2 linked regions of the Halioglobus japonicus genome follow. The protein of the gene in region 1 interacts with the protein of each later gene in a pairwise test. Links are inferred from orthologs where the notes say so. Each region holds a gene or a part of one and is shown in the gene's direction. Other genes may lie near its edges.

What was found.
Region 2: the proteins of ftsH (region 1) and hflC interact in binary tests that used the Escherichia coli proteins (3 or more experiments, as listed by UniProt). The link is inferred for Halioglobus japonicus from one-to-one orthologs.

What each region holds. Positions count from the first base shown.
Region 1 is NZ_CP019450.1:3,948,944-3,952,155, reverse strand. Bases 34-2,925 are described here. They hold ftsH (ATP-dependent zinc metalloprotease FtsH), read left to right. Parts: upstream 34-458; coding sequence 459-2,393; downstream 2,394-2,925. Other genes in these bases: folP (dihydropteroate synthase), read left to right, coding at 2,454-2,925; rlmE (23S rRNA (uridine(2552)-2'-O)-methyltransferase RlmE), read left to right, coding at 34-334. Outside these bases: more of rlmE, read left to right, coding at 1-33; more of folP, read left to right, coding at 2,926-3,212. UniProt on the Escherichia coli protein: Acts as a processive, ATP-dependent zinc metallopeptidase for both cytoplasmic and membrane proteins. Plays a role in the quality control of integral membrane proteins.
Region 2 is NZ_CP019450.1:118,017-121,324, reverse strand. Bases 218-3,205 are described here. They hold hflC (protease modulator HflC), read left to right. Parts: upstream 218-1,267; coding sequence 1,268-2,143; downstream 2,144-3,205. Other genes in these bases: BST95_RS00555 (ATP phosphoribosyltransferase regulatory subunit), read left to right, coding at 2,822-3,205; BST95_RS00560 (DUF2065 domain-containing protein), read left to right, coding at 2,634-2,801; BST95_RS00565 (CCDC90 family protein), read left to right, coding at 2,222-2,491. In the rest of the region: more of BST95_RS00555, read left to right, coding at 3,206-3,308.

The sequences.
Region 1 (3,212 bases):
CACCGAGGAAGCCGTTTTTGAGGAGATCCTCGCCGCCATTGGCGATGCGCCGGTCGATCTGGTGGTTTCTGATATGGCACCTAATATGAGCGGTGTGACAGCCGTAGATCAGCCCAGGTCCATGTATCTGGTCGAGTTGGCACTGGATATGGCGCGCAATGTGCTCGCCCCAGGCGGGTCATTTGTGGCCAAGGTCTTCCAGGGCGAAGGTTTTGACGAGCTTTTCCGTGACACGCGGGAGAGCTTTGACAAGGTTCTGACCCGCAAACCCAAGGCCTCCAGGCCCCGCTCGCGCGAGGTCTATCTGGTGGCCAGGGGGTTCAGGGGGCGGTAAAACGAGTGAATCCCAAGATAACCGGGGGTTGAAACATGGGCAGGCGACCCCAACTGTAGTAAATTGGCAGTGATATAGTTCCCGCCCCTGTGCGTACCTACACCAGGAAACATCGTTGAGCGATATGGTTAAAAATCTACTTTTGTGGCTCGTTATAGCCGCAGTGTTGTTGTCAGTATTCAACAACTTCAATCCCCAGGCCACATCTGAGGAGGTCGGGTACTCGGACTTCATTACCGAGATCCAGCGCGACCAGGTGCAGAAGGTGACCATTGACGGCCTGACCATTTCTGGTGAGCGTCGCGATGGCAGCCGCTTCGAGACAATCCGCCCCATGGTGGAAGACCCCAAGCTGATTGACGATCTGTTGGAGCACGATGTGATCGTCGAGGGCAAAAAGCCTGAGCAGCAAAGCGTCTGGACTCAGCTGCTGGTGGCGTCATTCCCGATTCTAATCATCATCGCGGTATTCATGTTCTTCATGCGCCAGATGCAGGGCGGCGGCGGTGGCCGTGGCGGCCCGATGAGTTTTGGCAAGAGCAAGGCCAGGCTGCTGGGAGAGGACCAGATTTCCACGACCTTTGCCGATGTCGCTGGCGTGGATGAGGCCAAGGAAGATGTCCAGGAACTGGTAGAGTTCCTCCGCGACCCCAGCCGCTTCCAGAAACTGGGCGGCCGCATCCCCCGCGGCGTGCTTATGGTAGGGCAACCCGGTACCGGTAAAACCCTGCTGGCCAAGGCCATCGCGGGCGAGGCCAAAGTGCCGTTTTTCTCGATTTCCGGTTCGGACTTTGTGGAAATGTTCGTCGGTGTCGGTGCATCCCGGGTGCGTGACATGTTCGACCAGGCCAAAAAGCAATCGCCCTGTATTATTTTCATCGACGAAATCGATGCGGTCGGTCGTCATCGCGGCGCGGGTCTCGGTGGTGGACACGATGAGCGCGAGCAGACCCTAAACCAGCTGCTCGTTGAAATGGACGGGTTTGAGATGAATGACGGCGTGATCGTCATCGCCGCAACCAACCGACCTGATGTGCTTGACCCTGCGTTACTGCGCCCGGGGCGTTTCGACCGCCAGGTGGTTGTGGGCCTGCCGGATATCCGCGGTCGCGAGCAGATCCTCAAAGTGCACATGCGCAAAGTACCCCTGGCTGAAGATGTAGAACCCGCCAAAATTGCCCGCGGCACGCCCGGTTTTTCAGGTGCTGACCTGGCCAACTTGGTAAACGAGGCTGCCCTGTTTGCGGCGCGCGGCAACGTGCGCACCGTGGGTATGCAGCAGTTTGAGCTCGCCAAAGACAAAATCATGATGGGCGCCGAGCGCAAATCCATGGTTATGTCCGAGGACGAAAAGCGCAATACGGCCTACCACGAGGCTGGCCACGCTATTGTTGGCCGCCTGGTGCCGGAGCACGACCCGGTCTACAAGGTGAGCATTATTCCCCGGGGTCGCGCCCTCGGTGTGACCATGTTCCTGCCGGAGGAGGATCGCTACAGCCACAGTCGCAGGCATATCATCAGCCAGATCTGCAGTCTGTTCGGCGGACGAATCGCTGAAGAGATGACCCTGGGTAAAGACGGTGTGACCACCGGTGCCTCCAATGACATTGAGCGGGCTACCCAGATCGCCCGGCAGATGGTCACCAAGTGGGGTCTGTCCGAAAAAATGGGGCCGCTGATGTATGACGAGGGCGGTGAAGAGGTTTTCCTGGGTCGCAGCGCGGGCCAGCAGCACCAGGCCTTGTCCGACGAAACTGCCAAGCAGATCGACGAGGAAGTGCGCTCTATCATCGATGAGTGCTACGGCATCTCTGAGCGTATCCTCGAAGAGAACGTCGACAAGCTGCATATGATGGCCGACGCTTTGATGACCTACGAAACCATTGATTCAGAGCAGATCGACGATATTATGGCGGGGCGCACTCCCCGTGAGCCCGCAGGTTGGGACGGTACTTCGGGTGGTAACACGCCGCCGCCGTCCGCCGAAGCCTCTGAGAGCGATGAAGGCGACTCCCGAGACACAGGCCCGACCATTGGTGGCCCCGCCGGCGAACACTGAGCCGGCACTCTCTTGAACCCATCTACCCCCTCCCGTCCGGTGCTTGATTGCGCCGGGCGCATGCTCGATTTGTCTCGCCCCTTAGTAATGGGAGTGATCAACACCACGCCAGATTCGTTTTCCGACGGCGGTACCTTGTTTCGCGGTGATCATCTGGACCCTGAGCTGGCCATAGAGCGGGCCCGGGACATGGTTGATGCTGGCGCTGCGATACTGGATATCGGCGGTGAATCAACGCGCCCGGGTGCAGCGCCGGTGAGTGCGCAACAAGAAATGGATCGGGTGTTACCACTGGTTGAGCGTATTACCGCTGAACTTGACGTAGTGATATCCATCGACACCAGTAGTCCGCAACTCATGACCGAGGCCGCTGCCCGGGGTGCCGGTTTGATTAACGACGTGCGGGCGCTACAGCGCGAGGGTGCACTGGAGGCGGCGCGCGACACGGGGTTGCCAGTCTGCCTGATGCATATGCAGGGCGAGCCGGATACGATGCAGGCGGCGCCGACATACGCCAACGTGGTGGATGAAGTCGGCGCTTTTTTGGAAGCGCGGGTAGCCGCCTGTGAGGCGATAGGCATCCCCCGCGAACGCTTACTGCTTGATCCGGGATTTGGTTTTGGCAAGACCGTGGCGCACAATCTCTCGCTATTGGAAGGCCTGCCACGCCTAGCGGCGGCAGGTTTACCATTGCTGGTAGGCCTGTCGCGCAAGTCACTCATCGGCAAGTTGATTAACCGGGAGGTGGACGAGCGGGTGCCTGCAAGCCTGGCGCTGGCGGTGCTTGCCGTTGAGCGCGGGGCGGCAATAGTTCGCACC
Region 2 (3,308 bases), 3.8 Mb from region 1 along the record:
AGACATTTAAGACCTGCCCCCAGGTTTGTCTGAGAAATCAGAGACCTGACCCCAGGGTTTTAAAATTTGGTAGACTCATTCGACTTTGGATTAAGGAGTTGCAACATGGCCTGGAATGAACCGGGTGGCGGTAACAACAAGGGACCCAACGACCCATGGGGTGGTGGGAACCAGGGGCCGCCGGATCTTGATGAAGCGCTGAAGAAGCTGCAGGAAAAACTGGGCGGCATGTTCGGTGGCGGTTCATCGTCGCGCGGCGGTGGCAGCGGGGGTTTCCCCTGGGCGGCCATGGTGATTGTGGCTGTGGTAGGCCTGCTGCTGTGGGGCCTGCTGGGCTTCTACCAGGTCGACCAGCAGGAGCGTGCCGTGGTGCTGCGCTTTGGTAAGTATCACGACACCCGCCAGCCAGGCCTGCGTTGGAACCCGCCGGGTATCGACGAAGTGATCAAAATCAACACCACCAAGGTTCGCGCCTCTACGCTCAGCGAGACCATGCTCACCCAGGACGAGAACATTGTCGAGGTGAAGCTCTCCCTGCAGTACGTGATCGACGATCCCACCAGGTTCGTGCTGAAAGTGCGCGATCCGGAGCGCTCGCTGCAGCACGCCGCGCAAAGTGCCCTGCGTCATGTCGTGGGCGGCACCAGCATGGACCTGGTGCTCACCGAGGGCCGTGCCAAGATCGGTATCGATGTGAAGCAGCGCCTGCAGGAATACCTGAACTTGTATGAAACAGGCATCCTGGTATCCACCGTGAACGTTGACGATTCCAAGCCCCCAGCCAGGTTGAGGCCGCGTTTAACGACGTGATCAAGGCCCGTGAGGACGAGGAGCGCGTGAAGAACGAAGCCCAGGCCTACGCCAACGCGGTGGTCCCTGAGGCCCGCGGTCAGGCCCAGCGCCAGGTGGAAGAAGCCAGCGCTTACAAGGAGCAGGTTATCGCCAACGCAGAAGGTGAGGCAGACCGCTTTAACAAGCTTCTGACGGAATACCAGAAAGCGCCAGAGGTAACCCGCGAGCGCCTGTACCTCGATGCGGTACAGGGCGTCTACACCAATACCAGCAAGGTCATGGTCGATGTCGAAGGAGGCAACAACATGATGTACCTGCCGCTGGACAAGCTTGCCGAGCAGAGCCAGAGCCGCAGCGCCGGTGGGGCCACCATTGATTCCGCCACTCTGCGTGAGCTCACTAACCAGGTGACTGAGCAGCTGCGTCGCGATGCGGCCGCCGCCGGAAGTTCCAGCCGTCGGGGAGGGCGCTAATCATGTCTAATCGCAATATGATCTTTATGATTCTGTTTGCCCTGGTGATCTTCGTGGGCAGCAAATCCGTTTACGTAATCAAGGAAACCGAGCGCGGCGTACTGCTCAAGTTCGGTGAGGTGGTCAACCCGGATATTCAACCCGGTCTACACTTCAAAGTGCCGTTCGTGAACAACGTGCGCAAGTTTGATGGCCGCGTACTCACAGTGGATTCCCAGCCAGAGCCATTCTTCACCCAGGAGAAAAAAGCCCTGATCGTGGATTCTTACGCCAAGTTCCGCGTGTCTGACACCACCAAGTTCTACACCGCCACCAACGGTGAAGAAGCCCGGGCCATGGGCCTGCTGGCGCAGCGGATTAACGACGGCCTGCGTAACCAGGTGGCTGTGCGCACCATTCAGGAAGTGGTTTCCGGTGAGCGCGACGAGCTCATGGAAGACCTGGCCAACGACCTGCGCGACGTGGTGAAAACCGAACTCGGTGTTGAACTGGTCGACGTGCGCGTGAAGCAGATCGACCTGCCTCGCGACGTATCCGATTCCGTATACCGACGGATGAATGCCGAGCGTGAGAAGGAGGCCCGTGAGCATCGCGCCCAGGGTCAGGAACTGGCCGAGGGTATTCGCGCAGCGGCCGACCGCGAGGTCACCGTTATCGCGGCGAACGCCTACCGCGACGCGGAGCAGATTCGCGGTAACGGTGATGCCGAGGCCACGCGTATCTACGCCGAATCCTTTAACCAGGACCCGGAGTTCTACTCCTTCACTCGCAGCCTCAAGGCCTACCAGGAATCCTTCCAGGGCCAGGGCGACGTGCTGCTGGTGCAGCCCGATAGCGAGTTCTTCCGCTACTTGAAGGATTCTTCAGGCGGGAAATGATCCTTGCACAGAGTGGTCCATTCTGATGTTCCATCGTGAGCGGGAATTGGACTACTCTGTACGATCCGGGGGTTTTCCATGGCCACAACGACATTTGATACACTGAAGTCTGCCCGCCATCGACAGGAGGCCGGCTTTAGCCGTAAACAGGCTGAAGCTCAGGGTGAAATGCTTGCTGAGGCATTCAAGATCACTATGGAAGATTTGGTGACAAGAGAATATCTGGATGCGCGCCTGGAGGCGTTCAAAGCACAGGTTGATGCCAAGTTTCGCCTCGTCATATGGGCGCAGGGTCTCACTATCGCTGTGATCGTCCTCCCCCAACTTCGCGCCTTTTTCACAGCATAATCCATTCCCTTCCAGACACCATTCTGTGGTAGCATCCCGCAGCCGTGGGATTTGTCGTTTGAGCCACAAGCGATGAAGCCGCGGTTTTTTTGTGTCTGGCCGTTTTTGAGGGGAAAAAGTGGACTTTTGGCAGGTTCTCCCGGTGGCCCTGGCACTGGTTTTTATTATTGAGGGCGCGATGCCCTTCATCAGCCCCAATCGCTGGCGCAACATGCTGGCGCTCGTGGCGCAGATGGAAGACCGCGTGATTCGCAACATCGGCCTCGGCAGCATGCTGCTGGGGGTGTTTTTGCTTTACGTTTTTAACTAGGGTTCCAGGTAGGATTCCAGATGACATCGGTTGATCGCTGGCAATTGCCAGACGGCATAGAGGAAGTGCTTCCCGCACAGGCAGCCACGGTAGAGCGCCTGCGCCGCCGCCTGCTCGATTTATTCCGGGCCTGGGGCTACGAACTGGTGATTCCGCCGCTGGTGGAATTCACCGATTCCCTGCTGATTGGCCTGGGGCAGGACCTCGACCTGCTCACCTTCAAGCTCACCGACCAGCTCTCCGGCCGCACCATGGGCGTGCGCGCGGATATCACCCCCCAGGTGGCGCGTATCGACGCCCACAGCCTGGCCCCGGAAGGGGTGTCTCGCCTGTGCTATGCCGGCTCCACCCTGCACACCCGGCCCAAGTCGCTCATGGCCTCGCGTTCGCCCATCCAGTTGGGCGCCGAGCTTTACGGAGACGACAGCCTGGCCGCCGATGTGGAGGTGATTCGCCTGATGCTGGCCACCCTCGACGCGGCCCAGCTTGAAAACACCATTACCCTGG